DNA from 4 places in the Anaerobacillus sp. 63XJN7_4_ISO-PGPR-S23-413 genome. Region 3 is predicted to be linked to each of the others. Evidence: riboswitches for the same ligand, from Rfam matches in the RefSeq annotation. Region 3 holds a riboswitch; each other region holds the start of a gene.
What was found. Region 3 has a riboswitch for S-adenosylmethionine ahead of AC0VYO_RS14570 (methionine biosynthesis PLP-dependent protein). Riboswitches for the same ligand answer to the same signal wherever they lie in the genome.

Region 1 (4,213 bases), 1.4 Mb from region 3:
AAAGAGGAAATTAGTAAGCTTATTCCATTAGGATGGTCTGATGATGAGTTGGATGAGCGGGTGAAAGAAGGCACTGAAATTGAATTTTGTGCAAATGCGATCAAGAAGGAATTTGTGGATTCTCGAGACATTACGATTACGCTACCAGATGTAACGTTTGGTGAGAAAATGGAGATTGATCTTGGTGGTGTCACGTGTATTCTTCAGCCTGTTGGGGGCGATCACGCGGCTGATTCGGTTGTGATTTATATGAAGGAAGAGAAAATCCTTTTTCTTGGAGACTGCTTTTATCCTGATATTTTTTCAGAAAAAGTCAACTACACTGTTAACATAACAAATCGACTGCTTGATCAGTTAGAAAGCTTTGAGGCAGAATGGTTCATCTTATCACACGGGGAGGCAATCTCTAAGGAGGATTTTAAGAACGAAGTGAACCTTTTACGTGCTGTTGCTTCTATTACTGAGGAGTGCAATGGTGATGTTACACGTATGCAAAAGTTGTATGAGCATAACGTTGGCAGAGACTCACGCGAAGAGGAGCTTGAAGTGATTCAAGAATTTGCTAACGGGTATACGATGTAAAAAGCGCTAGTTGGAATGACTTTCTTCAAAGAACGGAGTGGGGTGTATGGCAATCATTCATGTGGAAAATGCTTATTACACACGTGAGAAACAGATGATTTTATCCGATATTTCTTTTTCCGTAGAGAAAGGCCAGCATCAGGCCATTATCGGATTAAATGGATCAGGTAAAACGACACTACTTCAGTTAATTCACGGCTCTATCTGGCCACTGCTTCGCTATGATCCCGTCGTTGAAGTATTGGGGTATCGTCTTGGAAAAACTGATTTGAGTGAACTTAGAAAATCTATTGGCTGGGTGAGCAACGCTTTCACTGAGCGTATCTCTCCGATGCAGGAAGTGACAGATGTTGTGATTAGCGGGAAGTTTGCCTCAGCTGGACTTTATGAGCAGGTGACGGAACAGGAAGAATCGCAAGCGATGAAGATGATGCAGGAATGGGGGATTGCTCATTTACGCGGTAAACCTTTTCGAATTTGCTCTCAAGGTGAGAAGCAGAAAGTCCTGATAGCGAGAGCTTTGATGTCTTCGCCAAAGCTTCTTATTCTAGATGAACCGTGCAACGGACTTGATCTGTATTCACGCGAACAGTTATTAGCTCAGGTTGAACGCCTTGGAAAAGAGGAAGAGGGTCCAACCATATTGTATATCACTCATCATATTGAGGAGATTTGTCCCGTATTCACTCACGCTATGATTATGGAAAATGGTCGAATTGCAGTGAATGGCAAGAAGAAAGATGTGTTAACAGCTGAACATCTTAGTAAAAGTATGGGCGTCCCTTTAGAAGTGACGTGGAACAGAGAGCGACCTTGGGTTCAGGTGATTTCAAATGAGATGAAGCCAGCTTATCCATCTGCATAAGGACCGTGTATCTCAAAAATGGCCAAATTCGTTCATCGTCAAAAGGAGGTATGTATTGAAGGATTTTGCTTCGCTAACCCATAAAGAAATTGCGATTCGATATACGGTATTGACGCTGTTTCTATCGTCTACCATTTTTATAGTGGATTACGACCTTCCACTCTGGGCGTATGTCATATGCATGCTTCTATCGATATTTGGTATTGCGGTGAACTTGTTGAAATGGAAACGTGGGAAAAAAGTTAACGTCACATTTAAAGATCATGTCATTCGCTCCTGCGTTTTTTCTTTCATAGCTTTTCTCTTGTTGGTGCTGCCTTTTGACTACTCCAGTTGGTTGATGATTCTTATGATTCTATCTCTTGTCATGGCGAATACGATTGATTTCATGCGCATTCGGAATAGGATACAAGAGGGACAACGGCAGGGATAAAAGACCTGAATCATTTGGATTATTTTTCATGAAGATTGCTGGTGTTAGCAGCATTTAGTTAATTGAATGATGATAATTTTCTAATAATATATTGACTTTTATTCGATCACGAGATAACATTTGAACCAATCATTGTCATATACAATTTGATAGCAACATTTCTTATCAAGAGAGGTGGAGGGACTGGCCCTATGAAGCTTCGGCAACCGATGAGATGATCCTTCATCTCATACTGTGCCAAATCCAGCAGGTTTATCCTGAAAGATAAGAAGACTGGCTTCGTACTTACAAACCTTTCTTCTTATGTTTTGAGAAGAGAGGTTTTTTGTGTTGAATGGGTTAGGGGGAATGCAGACGAATTTATTTGCTATTAATTCCGAGTAAACTACTTTCATTACATTGAATTAAATTTGAGTATTGTGAGGTGGATTGTATTGCAGTTACAGGTTGTGAATAGCCCTTTTGACAAAGAACAATCGGAGCTTTTAAATCGTCTCTTACCAACATTAAATCAGACGCAGAAAATATGGCTGAGCGGATACCTTTCCGTACCAGGTAGCTCTGAAGCTGCGGCAGCTACTGAGACGGTTGCTCAAGGTGTTTCTGCTTCAGAAGCATTCTCTAAACAAGAAGCAAAAACACGTGAGCTTACGATTCTCTATGGCTCACATACTGGCAATTGTCAGTCACTAGCGGAATCTTTCTTTGAGCGATTGGAAAACGAGAAATACAACGTTACCCTTTCATCGCTTGATGATTTTAAGCCAAAGTCGCTTAAAAAAGTAGAAGATTTATTATTGATTACAAGCACCCACGGAGATGGCGATCCTCCTGATAATGCGTTAAGCTTCCATGACTTTGTTCAAAGTAAGAGAGCCCCTGAATTAGATGGTCTCAGATTCTCAGTCTTATCACTTGGTGATAGCTCCTATGAATTTTTCTGCCAAACCGGGAAAGATTTTGACAAGCGCTTTGAAGAATTAGGTGCAACAAGGCTCTATCCTCGTGTAGATTGTGATCTTGATTTCGAAGAGCCGGCAGAAGAGTGGTTCGAAGGCGTGACGGGAGTATTGAAAGAAGATCAGTCTACGAGAGAATCGACTTCTGAAACAAAACCTGATGAGTCGAATCAGACGTATTCCAGAACGAATCCATTCAAAGCCGAAATTCTTGAGAATGTTAATTTGAATGGACGTGGATCGAATAAAGAAACACGGCACATTGAGCTTGATCTTGAAGGATCGAACCTTGATTATGAGCCGGGTGATAGCCTTGGTATTTACCCGGAGAATGATACTGCTCTTGTCCGTCAGCTAATCGATGAACTGAACTGGAAGCGAGAAGAACAGGTTATGGTGAACAAAAAGGGTGACGTTCAGCCACTTGAAGAAGCTTTAACGAAAACATATGAGATTACGAGTCTCACAAAGCCATTGCTCAAGAAGATTGCAGAGCTGACATCAAGTTTTGAGCTTAAGCGCATGGTTGAAGCGGAAGGCGAAGAACTAAGAACATACCTTTACGGTAGAGATTTAATTGATTTGGTGAAGGACTACGGACCGTGGACCGTCTCGGCACAGGAGTTCGTAAACGTTCTGCGCAAAATTCCGGTTCGTCTTTATTCGATCGCAAGCAGTTCAAACGCAAATCCAGATGAAGTTCATCTCACAATTGGGGCACTAAGGTATGATGCACATGGTCGAGCTCGTACGGGCGTATGCTCTGGCCAATGCGCAGAGCGCTCACAAGCGGGGGATACACTCCCAATATTTGTGCAGCGAAATCAAAACTTTAGACTTCCGGATCATCCTGACACCCCTATCATTATGATAGGCGCAGGTACTGGCGTAGCGCCGTACCGGGCATTCTTACAAGAGCGAGAAGAAAGTGGCGCAAGTGGAGAAACGTGGCTATTCTTTGGTGAACAGCATTTTGTCACAGACTTTCTTTATCAAGTCGAATGGCAGAAGTGGTTGAAAGATGGGGTGCTTTCTCGTATGGACGTGGCGTTTTCTCGTGATTCAGAAGAGAAAGTGTATGTTCAGCACCGCATGCTCGAGCGAAGTAAAGAACTATACGAGTGGCTGCAAGAGGGTGCGCACGTCTACGTATGTGGAGATGAAAAGTATATGGCAAAAGACGTTCACGTGGCACTCGTTAACATCTTAGAGCAACAGGGGAATTTCAGTGAGTCAGAAGCAGAAGCTTATCTTGCAGATCTACGTAACGCGAAACGCTACCAGCGCGATGTGTACTAAGCGCATCAGGGAAGGAGATTGATCATGTCGAAAAAGACGGTAACAGAAGACGGCAAACCGAGTGAAATGGAGAAA
Region 2 (4,213 bases), 950 kb from region 3:
TCGATATGAAGAACAGGGGTCCTACATGCGAGCCGACATCTTTATTCAGGGTCTGAATGAAGGATCAGAGCCTGATCAGTTAAATCGTGAGGGTGGGAGCTTTAGCACACCGAACTGGTCACCAGATGGGAAGAAGCTCTCATTCATTGGGCATAACTTTGAGCATGAAGGAGCTACGTTGAATAAAATCTGGACTGTTGACATAGCGAAGAAAGAGTTTACTTGTTTAACAGAGGAGGTTGATTTAGAGTGTTCGGATGTATTGATTTCAGATATGCACTGGGGAGGCGCTTCTCCTGGTGCGATGTGGAGCCAAAATGGAGATGGACTCTATTTCCTTGCTAGTAAAGAAGGAAACACTGGTGTTTATTTCGTCGGAGAAGATTGCACGGTTCGACAAATAGCGGGTGGTGACAGGCACCATTATGCATTTCACTACTTGCCAGGCGCGAATGAAGCGGCTGTTGCAATTAGCGATCCACTTAACATTGGCGATATTTATACGCTTTCGTTTCATGGAGATCGGGTAAATGAACTGTGTTTGTCTCAATCAAATGCTGACGTTCTCGAATGCCTGGATCTCTCGACACCAGAAATGTTTACATACGCTGGGAAAGACGGTTTGGAGATTCAGGGCTGGCTCATGAAGCCAAAGGATTTTAAGGAAGATCAGGAACATCCCCTTATTCTTGAAATTCACGGTGGACCACATATGATGTATGGTAATTCATTTATGCACGAATTTCAGCTTCTTGCAGCAAAAGGATATGTTGTCCTTTATACGAATCCACGTGGTAGTCAGGGATATGGACAAGAGTTTGTGAATGGTTGCCGAGGAGATTATGGTGGGGGTGATTATGAGGATTTGATGGCGGGTGTTGATGCCGCTTTGAACAAGTATTCCTTTATTGATGAAGCTCAACTTTTCGTGACGGGAGGAAGCTACGGTGGCTTTATGACGAACTGGATTGTTGGGAAAACCGATCGATTCAAAGCAGCGGTTACCCAGCGCTCCATTTCGAATTGGCAGAGTTTCTATGGCGTTAGTGACATCGGATACTTTTTCACAAAGTGGGAAGTTGGAAGTGATTTAGATGAAAACCCTGCTAAGCTATGGCATCATTCACCGCTTAAGTATGTGGACCAAATCGAAACCCCACTTTTAATTCTTCATAGCGAAAATGATTACAGGTGCCCTATAGAGCAAGGAGAACAGTTATATGTGGCTTTAAAGCATCGTGGGAAGGAAACGATGTTTGTAAGATTCCCAGATTCTGATCATAATTTATCAAGAAGCGGTCATCCAGAACTACGAGTGGAACGACTTAAGCATCTAGGAAACTGGTTCGACAATTACCTAGAAGGAAGACAATAAGAAATCTTTCGACAAATAGCGGGCGGTGACAGGCACTTTTTGAGATCTTCCCTTGACGCCCTTCGAGAAAGATACTATACTATTGAAAATAGTTAAATAATATTGAAAACTCTTATCAAGAGTGGCAGAGGGACTGGCCCTGTGACGCCCAGCAACCATCTCAGTTCGTGAGAAAGGTGCTAATTCCAGCAGACGAGCAATCGTTTGAAAGATGAGAGAGAGTTCAGCGCTGCTGATAATGATGAAATGATACAACTCTCTCTGTACTTTACAGAGGGAGTTTTTTTATTGGGAGGGGATTTTAGCAGATCGAAGCACTTTTGCGCTTTTATATTTTAGCGCTAAAACGCTTTACATTACTATATGAACTTTAAAGGAGATTGAGAAATGAAGAAATCATTGTATTTATTAGGTGCACTTATTTTAGTCTTTTTGGCAGGTTGTTCTGGAAATGAGGCTTCTGGAGATTCAGAAGATGGCCCACTGAAGGTAGGGGTAACGGCTGGTCCGCATGAAGATGTGATGAACAAGGTGAAGGAAATCGCAGCGGAAGACGGGTTTGAAATTGAAGTGATTGCGTTTAATGATTATGTGATGCCAAATACAGCCCTTGATGAAGGGGAATTGGATGCGAACGTATTTCAGCATGAACCTTATTTGAATGATTATGTAAAAGAAAGAGGACTCGAGCTTTCCAAGGTAGCAACTACGATTACTTTCCCAATGGGAATTTATTCTGACAAATATAAGAGTCTTGATGAATTGCAAGAAGGCGACAAAGTTGGCTTGCCTAACCATTCAACAGGTGAACCTAGAGCGCTAATGTTGTTTGAGCAAGCTGGCATTATTGAGTTGAAAGATGGCGTTGGTGTTAAAGCAACGATCAAAGATATTGAGAAGAACCCTTATAATCTCGAATTTGTTCCATTAGAAGCTTCACAAATTCCAAGACAGCTTGGTGAGCTTGCGATTGCAGCAATTAATACGAACTTTGCAATGGAAAGTGGACGCGTACCGAAAGAAGATTCTCTTGAAATGGAACCCGAAGATTCCCCGTGGGTGAACGTGATTGCAACACAAACAGAGAACAAAGATGATGAACGTATTCAAAAGCTAGTGAACTACTATCAATCAGATGAAGTGAAGCAATTTATCCAGGACGAATTTAACGGTTCTGTTGTTGCATCCTGGTAATTCGAAAGAGGAGTGAGCACGATGATTCGATTAGAAAATATAACGAAAACGTATAAAAGCGGTGAGACGATTACGAAGGCGGTTGATGATGTTTCCATAGAAGTTGAGAAAGGAAGCATCTATGGCGTCATCGGTTATAGTGGTGCTGGAAAGAGCACGCTTGTCCGAATGGTGAATCTTCTGGAGCGACCGACAGATGGAAAGGTATTTATCAATGACATTGAGCTCACTTCTTTGTCTACTGGAAAGCTTCAAAAAACAAGACAGCGCATCGGGATGATTTTTCAGTCTTTTAATTTATTGAAAACAGGCACTGTGTATCAAAACATTGCCATTCCGCTGAAGCTTACGGGTCTTCGTAAAAAAGAGATTGAAGCGCGAGTTGATAAATATTTAGGTATCGTTGGGTTATCGGATAAGCGGGATGCTTATCCTTCCCAGCTATCAGGTGGTCAGAAGCAGCGTGTGGCGATTGCCCGTGCGCTTGCTCATGAACCTGAAGTGCTACTGTGCGATGAGGCAACGAGTGCCCTTGACCCAGATACGACAGAATCAATCCTATCTTTATTGGAACAAATCAATCGTGATTTTGGAATCACGATTTTACTCATTACGCATGAAATGCACGTTGTCCAGAAAATATGTCATGAAGTGGCTGTGATGGAGAACGGGAAGGTGATTGAACAGGGGCGAGTGATCGATATCTTTAGTAAGCCTGCTACAACGACGGCCAAACGATTTGTTCAGTCGTTATTCCAGGATGAGCTTCCAGAGTCGCTTGTGTCTCGATTGAAAGAGCGTGGTCAGATCGTGAATCTTTCATTTATTGGGGAGAAATCAGGTAGTCCCGCTCTTGCGCTTGTTAGTAAGAAGTTCGACGTGTATCCGTCCATTTTAGCAGGGAACATTACACAACTGAAGGATCAGCCTTTTGGTAGGCTAGTCGTTCATTTAGATGGGGAAGCGGAAGAGACGGCTCGGGCCGTTGCGTTTTTAGAGGAAAGTGGCGTCGTAGTAGAAGGCTATGTTCAGGAGGTGGAAGCTCATGTCAGCTAAGGTATCGGAGTTTATTGATCTTTGGGGTGCAGACATTTGGAACGCGATTATTGAAACATTTCAAATGGTTGGGATCTCACTACTGATTTCAGTGTTGATTGGGCTCCCGCTTGGTGTGCTACTTGTTTTAACTAGACCTGAAAAAGCATTAGAAAATAAAGTTCTTTTCCGCATATTAAATGCGGCTATAAACGTGATCAGGTCGATTCCATTTATCATTTTACTGTTTTTCATTTTACCTTTTACAAAAATGATTGCAGGTACAACAATTGGAGTAAAAGGTGTGATTGTGCCGCTCGTTGTCTTTACGGCGCCGTATATCGCAAGGTTGATGGAGTCCGCTCTTCTTGAGGTCGATCGTGGAGTAGTAGAAGCCTATGAAGCAATGGGGGTAAAAACCAGACACATTATCTGGCATGTTCTTGTAAGGGAGTCTCGTTCATCGATCGTTCTTGGATTAACGATTGCGACAATTGGACTGATTGGGGCAACGGCAATGGCTGGGCTCGTTGGAGCAGGTGGGCTTGGTGATCTCGCTTATCGATACGGTCATTTGCGATATGAAGTCGATGTGATGTACGTTACGGT
Region 3 (4,213 bases):
AACTGAGTCCATTAGCATACCGTGTCGTGTCGACTCATCTCCAGACAGAGAAGTTGCTGATAATTGGATAAGGTAATCTGTAATTTTATTATCCAGGTTGTTAATAGCTTCTTCATACTGAGCGGTTTTTTCAGCGCTCTTCTGACTCTTAGATGTTAAATAATTTGATGCTTCTTTAACACCCTTATAAGCAAATCCGCTCATTCGAATCACTTCTTCTTTAGCTTGTCCTAATGCAACAGATGGAGAGCGTTCGATAAATACTGGATCAAGGTGTTTTGGCTTATATTCAATCGTTGCATCATCACCAGGAATAATTTTTGTAACGAGATAGGCAAGTCCGGCAATGAATGGGAACTGGATAACAGTATTTGTAATGTTAAAGATCCCGTGTCCGAATGCAATCGTCATTTCCGGTGTTAAGTTTAATGCATCTCTTAAGTATTCAATAAACGGCGTATAGGCGAATAAGAATATTAGGAAAAGCGCCGTTCCAATTAAATTGAAAATAACGTGAGTCAGTGCTGTACGTCTAGCGGCAACGGATGCACCGATAGAAGCAAGAACTGCGGTAATCGTTGTACCGATATTATCTCCAAACAGAACTGGTAATGCAGCTTGAATATCCATTGCGTTCTGTGAATAAAGACCTTGCAATACACCAATTGTCGCACTGGAACTTTGTACAATGACAGTAAATACTGTACCGATCACAACGCCTAACAGTGGGTTCGAGCTCATGCTTACTGTTAATTCTTGGAAAGCCTCAAGGCTACGAAGTGGTTTCATTCCCGTACTCATTAATTCAAGTCCAAAGAACAACGCACCAAATCCGAAGACGATTTGACCAGCGTAGTTAATTTTCTTGTTTTTAAAGAAGAAAATTAACAAAGAACCGATGGCTATAATTGGAAGTGCGTAATCTTTAATAGGAAAACCAATAATAAATGCTGTAACAGTTGTACCAATGTTCGCACCCATTACAACGCCAATTGCTTGCTTCAGAGTCATAAATCCTGCGTTAACAAGACCGACTGTTAAAACCGTTGTTCCTGAACTACTTTGTATGAGAATAGTTACAATGACCCCAGCGAGCACACCCATAAACGGGTTAGTCGTAAAACGATCGAGAATGTCTCTTAATCGATCACCTGCTGATCGTTGAAGGCCGTCTCCCATATACTTTAGTCCAAACAGGAAAATACCAAGACCTCCCACAAACTGAAAGATCATCTCCTGAACGTTGAGTTCCATCATTTCAACCCCTTGCACTTATGTTTTATTTTTTTCGACAATACTCAACAAAGTCCCTTGTCTATTATCTACATCGCTCCCCCCTTTGTAAAGAGTTAATATAGATTTGTAAAGATATTATGCTGAAAACAAATTTATTTCAATAAAGTTTCACCAAGAATACTGTTCCCTTCTCTCTATATAAGATAAACTGATTGGGTGGAGAAACGCTCCACATTTAGAAAGGAGATTATTAATTTGAACGTTTTTAAACAACTTTACTACAGCTTATTTTCCCCTAAGATGATGGCCAGATTCCGTTTTCAAAAGCTAGGCAAGCCAATATTGTACGTGTTTTTACTTATGTTCCTTTCTTCTGTGCCAGTAGGAATTATGACGGCTCTATCCTTTACAAACGCTTATGAGGATCTCAAAACACATATGTCAGATCTACCAGAATTCACTTTAGAGGACGGATCTTTAACAAGTGAACAGTCTGAACCGCTTATTCGACAAAATGATGAAAATACTTTTATTTTTGATGCGACAGACCAGACAAAGCCTGATGATGTTGATCAATATGATTCCGTTATCGCATTCCTAAAAGATCGTGTAATCGTTGTAGATAGCGGTGCTAGACAGGAGTTTAATTACAGTAACTTTAGTTCGATGACTTTCACGAAGCAAGATGTTAATGAGCTAAGTAATAATCTGGACAACCTGCTCCCTATCTTTATTCCGTTACTGATATTCGTTATCTATTTGTTTCAAACCGGCCTTAAGTTTATAGGAGTTACCGTACTAGCTACAATTGGACTACTATTGAGAAGTATTACCGGAAGAAAAGCTTCTTATAAACAACTTTGGGTCTTATCTGTTTATTCAGTAACAATTCCAACGCTCTTCTTTGCGATTATGGCACTCATTAAAACAGCAGTCCCTTTAGGATTCCTACTTTATTGGATTGTGGCCATCATGCTACTTTATCTTACGATTAAAGAAATCCCGTTACCAAAAAAACGTGTAACGAACGAGCGAGCAAATGATTCAACAGAAGAAAAATTTTGATAATTTACTCAAATCCCTTGCTTTTCACTTTAAAGTGATGTAGATTATGAAAAAAGCGACACAATAAAATTCCATATATTTTCAATTCTTATCAAGAGAAGCAGAGGGACTGGCCCTATGAAGCTTCAGCAACCACCAGATATTTTCTGGTAAGGTGCTAACTCCAGCAAGTTGATTTCAACTTGGAAGATAAGAAGAAGAGCAACCAAAGTCTTCTTCTTATAGAGGGCTTTTTTTATTGCCCTTATTCAATGAAAAGGAGATTGATTATGTCGAATAAACAGTTAGAAACACTACTTGTCCAATTAGGTAATCATTCAGATACTAAAACCGGTGCGGTAAATCCTCCAGTGTACTTCTCCACATCGTATAGCCATGAAGGCATCGGTCAATCCACCGGATTCGATTATTCAAGAACCAAAAACCCGACACGATCCATTTTAGAATCCGCTATATCAGAACTCGAACATGGTGATCAGGGATTTGCTTTTAGTTCCGGAATGGCTGCGATTCAAGCAATCCTTGCCATATTCAAAAGCGGCGACCATATTCTCGTCTCAGATGATTTGTATGGTGGGACTTATCGATTATTTGCCCATGCTGAAAAACATTATGGTATCTCCTTCACATATTTTGATACACAAAGAAATGAACAACTTTCATCACTCCTAACTCACCGTACAAAAGCCATTTTTGTTGAAAATCCATCTAATCCATTAATGAAATTAACAGATCTTGAAAAAATTGCACGGATAGCAGAAAACAGGGACCTATTATTTATTGTAGACAATACTTTGTTCACCCCTCTTCTACAAAACCCACTACTGCTTGGGGCGGATATCGTCGTGCATAGTGCCACTAAGTATTTAGGCGGTCATAATGATATTCTCGCAGGGCTTGTGGTTGCAAAAGGTGAGAATATTTGCGCTGAAATCCAACAATACCAAAACGGTGCAGGCGCTGTGCTTTCTCCTTTTGATTCCTGGTTATTAATGAGAGGCATGAAAACCTTGCCACTCAGAATGAAGCAGCATGAAGAGAATGCCAGAAAGGTAACTGAATTTTTAACAAATCATGAAGCAATAACAGACGTTTTTTATCCAGATAAAGGTGGGATGCTTTCTTTCAGATTGCGGTCCGAAGAATGGGTAGATCTCTTTCTTAGAAAATTAACACTTGTCACATTTGCTGAAAGTCTTGGAGGGGTAGAAAGCTTTATCACATATCCTTCAACGCAAACTCATGCTGAGATACCAGAAGACATCAGACTTGAAAAAGGGGTGTGCAATCGACTGCTACGTTTCTCTGTTGGGATTGAAAACATTGATGACTTAATACAGGACCTGAATCAAGCATTGTCCATTTTTGAAGAGGAGGTTGTTCAAATTGACAAATACTGATTATACATTTCAAACAAAACTTCTTCATAACGATCACAAATTTGATAAAGCTACGGGAGCTGTTAGCGTCCCTATCCAACAGGCTTCTACATTTCATCAGATGGATTTTGACCAACCTGGAAAATACGATTACAGTCGTTCAGGCAACCCCACTCGCGAAGCGCTTGAAGAAACAATTGCCAATCTTGAAGGTGGGGTTAAGGGATTTGCGTTTGCTTCTGGGATGGCCGCTATCGCCACCTCGTTTATGCTCCTTTCACAAAACGATCACGTTCTTATATCTGAAGACGTCTACGGTGGGACGTATCGCATGATTCATGACGTTCTCGGGAGATTTGGAATTAAACATACTTTTGTAGACATGACAGATTTAAATGAAGTGGCGAGAGGTATTCAATCCAATACTAAAGTAATCTATATCGAAACGCCTTCTAATCCTTTGCTGAAGGTAACTGACATTCAAGCCGTTGTTAAATTAGCTAAAGCGAATAATTGTTTAACATTTGTCGATA
Region 4 (4,213 bases), 600 kb from region 3:
ATCTTAAACCGGGAACGCCTATTCAGAATATAGATATTCAATATGTTTTCATCGGATCGTGTACGAATTCACGATTAAGTGATCTGCGCTCAGCTGCTGATATTGTTCGTGGTCGAAAAGTTCATGAAGGTGTGACAGCTCTCGTAGTACCTGGATCTAAATCAGTGAAGGATGCAGCTGAAGCAGAAGGGTTAGATACGATCTTTAAAGAAGCTGGGTTTGAGTGGCGAGAAGCAGGATGTAGCATGTGTCTTGCGATGAATGATGACATTGTTCCACCAGGCGAGCGCTGCGCGTCTACATCTAACCGTAATTTTGAAGGGCGTCAGGGGAATGGCGCTAGAACACATCTTGTCAGCCCAGCTATGGCTGCAGCTGCTGCCATTGAAGGCCGATTTACAGACGCTAGAAAAATAAAACCTCTTGTAGTGTAAAAGGAGTGAGACGTCCTGGAACCGATTAATAAATACAAAGGGATCGTTTATCCCCTTGAGCAGGTTAACGTAGATACAGATCAAATTATTCCGAAGCAGTTTTTAAAGAGAATTGAACGGCAAGGCTTTGGTCAGTTTCTTTTTTACAATTGGCGGTTTGATGATGATGGTCAACCGCGTGAAGATTTTAATTTGAACGAACAACAATACCAGCATGCTTCTATTCTAGTGTCGGGTAAAAACTTTGGGTGTGGTTCATCAAGAGAACATGCTCCATGGGCCCTTCTAGATTATGGGTTTCGAATTGTCATTGCGACAAGCTTTGCTGATATCTTTTATAACAACTGTGTAAAAAACGGTATACTTCCTATCGCTCTTGATCAAGAAACGATCTCGGAGCTTTTTCAAAAAGCAAAGGATGGATACGAACTTAGCGTAGACCTAAGTAAACAGCAAGTAATTGATGGAGAAGGACTAAATGCGTCGTTCGAGATCGATCCTTATTGGAAAGAAATGCTGTTAAATGGATGGGATGAAGTGTCTCGAACTTTATCTCTCGAAGATAAAATTAAATTATATGAAGAAAAACAACTTGTAGGAGAGTGAATGACGTTGGGAATTACCAGGAGAAATATAACGTTCATGTCGTAAAAGCAATGGAGAATTTGCTGGAAGCCGTCCACAGGACCCCGCTTCAGCAGTCGACAACGCTTAATGATTATACAAATAAAGATGTCTTCATGAAGATGGAAAACCTTCAACGAACGGGTTCCTTCAAACTTCGAGGTGCCTATAACAAAGTTGCGTCGCTAACGGATATTGAGGCAGCGCGAGGGATTGTTGCTGCATCGGCTGGAAACCATGCTCAGGGAGTGGCGCTTTCTGCTAGAGAGCGTGGAATTAAAGCTAAGATTTATATGCCCGTCCATACACCGACAAGCAAAATTGATGCGACGCGATCTTATGGAGCAGAGGTTGTTCTTGAAGGAGAATCGTATAACGAAGCGTTTAGTGGAGCGGATCGTGAGCGTGTTGAGAAAGGGGCCACATTCGTTCATGCTTTCGATGATCCTGAAGTAATGGCAGGACAGGGAACGGTTGCACTCGAAATGATGCAACAATGTCCTGACTTAGATACGATTCTCGTACCTGTTGGAGGTGGAGGATTGTTAGCTGGAATGGCGATGGCGATTAAGTCGTTCTTTCCTCACGTGAAAATCATCGGAGTCCAGGCTTCTGAAGCATCTGCGACATGGAATCGATTTAAAGGTACTGGTCCTCTTGTCCTTCAATCTGTCAAATCGATTGCAGACGGTATTTCTGTGAAAGAAGCTGGAAAATTAACTTTTCCAATTATTGAAGAGCTTGTTGATGATATGCTAACCGTGTCAGAAGAAGAAATTGCTGCAGCGATTGTCTTTATGCTTGAGAGACACAAAACGCTTGTAGAAGGTGCGGGTGCTGCATCGATAGCTGCTGTCTTATGCAAGTCAAATCGTTTAGAAGGTAAGAGAATTGGTGTTGTTGTTAGTGGAGGGAATGCGGATCTTGCGAAAATATCCCTTTATAAACAACTTTCTCAACGAGCGAAAACCATCAGGCGAATAAGCTGATGGTTTTCTAATGGGATTCAAAGTATATATTTTAGATTATTCCGACTTTTTGCTCAGTAATTGACACTCATAAAGTACCATGCTAGAATTCATTTAGCACTTAACCACAGTAAAGTAATTACAACTATATATCTCTTATTCAGAGAGGTGGAGGGACTGGCCCTATGAAGCCCGGCAACCGTCAAACGACTCGTTTGAAAAGGTGCCAATTCCTGCAAAGCGACTGCTTTGAGAAATGAGAGGAAGACATCGATTTATCAAATGCCTTTCTGCTCAAAGCAGAAGGGCATTTTTTTACTTTACTATACAAAGTGATAAGCGAATTAGGCTTCTAAGTGCACAGAAATAAAGAACAAAGGCATGGGACTGAAGTCCTTTTTCAGGTAGCTGATCATGCAAATGCATAAAGGATGTGAGACATGTGATTGAGCTTAAAGGCATTAATAAGACCTTCTTTTCGAAATCCGGGAAGGTGGAAGCCGTTAAGGATGTTAACCTTGAAGTCAAAAAAGGCGAAATATTTGGTGTTATTGGCTACAGTGGTGCTGGGAAAAGTACGCTAATTCGAATGCTTAACCTTCTTGAGAGACCTACTGATGGGACAGTCACAGTGGCTGGTAATAATCTATCTTCTCTTAATGGGAAAGATCTTCGTGCAGCAAGACAGGAAATCGGTATGATTTTCCAGCATTTTAATATTCTCTGGTCAAGAACGGTACGTGATAACATCGCCTTTCCTCTTGAAATATCAGGTGTTCCGAAAGAAAAGAGAATGAAGCGTGTTGATGAATTAATTAACCTTGTTGGACTCGAAGGTAGGGAAGGAGCTTATCCTTCACAGCTAAGTGGTGGACAAAAGCAGCGAGTGGGAATTGCGAGAGCACTTGCTAACAATCCAAAGGTTTTGCTTTGTGATGAAGCTACTTCTGCTTTAGATCCTAAAACGACGGATAGCATTCTAGAACTTCTGACTGAAATTAATCAGAAACTTGGCCTAACGATTGTCCTCATCACGCATGAAATGCACGTCATACGCAAAATTTGCCATCGTGTAGCCGTTATGGAGAATGGACGAGTAGTGGAGAATGGTTCTGTCCTTGAAGTTTTCCACCATCCGCAGGAAGAGATTACGAAAGACTTTGTTAATCAGCTAAGCGAGCCTGAAGAAATGAAGGAATCGATTGCACATCTGGCAACGAGTCAGGATGGAGAACTTGTTCAGTTTACTTTTGTGAAAGGAAAAACAGGTTCACCACTTGTGACAGAGTTGATTCGTGAATTTGATGTGGAAGTCAACATTATTCAAGGGAAGATTTCTCATACACAGGATGGTCCTTATGGAAAACTTTCTGTGTTCCTTAAAGGGGAACCAGCTGTGGTAGAAAAGGCCTTGAATTATGTGCAGGCCCAAGGTGTTAAAGCGGAGGTGATTACGAATGACTGAATCGTTATTTCCTAACGTCAGGTGGGAATCTATGTGGGAAGCCACTCTACAAACAGCGTACATGACGGCAATTTCGGTTCTGGCAACGTTTATTCTCGGAATCCTCCTTGGTTTATTGTTGTTTCTAACAGGTAGAGGGAACATATGGGAAAACAAATTTGTGAATAGTATTATTGCCGGAGTCGTGAACTTATTTCGCTCCATACCATTTATCATTTTGATTATCTTGCTGATCCCTCTTTCGGTTTACATTATAGGGACGATGCTAGGTGCTAATGCTGCCCTTCCAGCCCTTATTGCAGGAGCGGCGCCATTTTATGCGAGAATGGTTGAAATTGCTTTACGTGAAGTAGATAAAGGGGTCATTGAAGCTTCTCAGTCAATGGGAGCATCCAATGGTTCGATTATTTTTAAAGTGCTTCTACCAGAAGCAATGCCAGCCCTTATTTCAGGGATTACTGTGACGGCGATAGCTCTTGTAAGCTACACCGCTATGGCTGGTGTTGTAGGCGCAGGGGGTCTCGGAAACCTAGCTTATCTTGAAGGTTTCCAAAGGAATAATCCTGATGTGACACTTGTTGCAACAGTATTGATATTAGTAATTGTTGCGATTCTTCAGGTTTGTGGAGACATTGCAACACGAGTAATAGACAAAAGATAATGAGGAGAAAAGGAGAGATTATGATGAAAAAGTTTTTATCGCTAATCGTAGTTCTTGCTCT

Region 1: it holds a riboswitch for S-adenosylmethionine, as region 3 does, so the genes downstream of both, AC0VYO_RS07205 (assimilatory sulfite reductase (NADPH) flavoprotein subunit) here and AC0VYO_RS14570 (methionine biosynthesis PLP-dependent protein) in region 3, are expected to answer to the same signal.
Region 2: it holds a riboswitch for S-adenosylmethionine, as region 3 does, so the genes downstream of both, AC0VYO_RS19240 (MetQ/NlpA family ABC transporter substrate-binding protein) here and AC0VYO_RS14570 (methionine biosynthesis PLP-dependent protein) in region 3, are expected to answer to the same signal.
Region 4: it holds a riboswitch for S-adenosylmethionine, as region 3 does, so the genes downstream of both, AC0VYO_RS17535 (methionine ABC transporter ATP-binding protein) here and AC0VYO_RS14570 (methionine biosynthesis PLP-dependent protein) in region 3, are expected to answer to the same signal.

What each region holds. Positions count from the first base shown of each region.
Region 1 is NZ_CM149688.1:1,311,416-1,315,628, forward strand. Features, by position in the region: gene AC0VYO_RS07190 (MBL fold metallo-hydrolase) at 1-582, shown strand, start outside; gene AC0VYO_RS07195 (ABC transporter ATP-binding protein) at 629-1,447, shown strand; gene AC0VYO_RS07200 (hypothetical protein) at 1,503-1,880, shown strand; SAM riboswitch class I at 2,040-2,151, shown strand; gene AC0VYO_RS07205 (assimilatory sulfite reductase (NADPH) flavoprotein subunit) at 2,315-4,138, shown strand; gene cysI (assimilatory sulfite reductase (NADPH) hemoprotein subunit) at 4,163-4,213, shown strand, end outside.
Region 2 is NZ_CM149688.1:3,696,539-3,700,751, reverse strand. Features, by position in the region: gene AC0VYO_RS19245 (alpha/beta hydrolase family protein) at 1-1,375, shown strand, start outside; SAM riboswitch class I at 1,485-1,593, shown strand; gene AC0VYO_RS19240 (MetQ/NlpA family ABC transporter substrate-binding protein) at 1,763-2,569, shown strand; gene AC0VYO_RS19235 (methionine ABC transporter ATP-binding protein) at 2,591-3,625, shown strand; gene AC0VYO_RS19230 (methionine ABC transporter permease) at 3,615-4,213, shown strand, end outside.
Region 3 is NZ_CM149688.1:2,744,872-2,749,084, forward strand. Features, by position in the region: gene AC0VYO_RS14560 (Na/Pi cotransporter family protein) at 1-1,254, opposite strand, end outside; gene AC0VYO_RS14565 (DUF1189 domain-containing protein) at 1,492-2,301, shown strand; SAM riboswitch class I at 2,387-2,497, shown strand; gene AC0VYO_RS14570 (methionine biosynthesis PLP-dependent protein) at 2,571-3,701, shown strand; gene metC (cystathionine beta-lyase) at 3,688-4,213, shown strand, end outside.
Region 4 is NZ_CM149688.1:3,345,840-3,350,052, reverse strand. Features, by position in the region: gene leuC (3-isopropylmalate dehydratase large subunit) at 1-434, shown strand, start outside; gene leuD (3-isopropylmalate dehydratase small subunit) at 450-1,040, shown strand; gene ilvA (threonine ammonia-lyase) at 1,037-2,047, shown strand; SAM riboswitch class I at 2,180-2,289, shown strand; gene AC0VYO_RS17535 (methionine ABC transporter ATP-binding protein) at 2,469-3,491, shown strand; gene AC0VYO_RS17530 (methionine ABC transporter permease) at 3,484-4,152, shown strand; gene AC0VYO_RS17525 (MetQ/NlpA family ABC transporter substrate-binding protein) at 4,176-4,213, shown strand, end outside.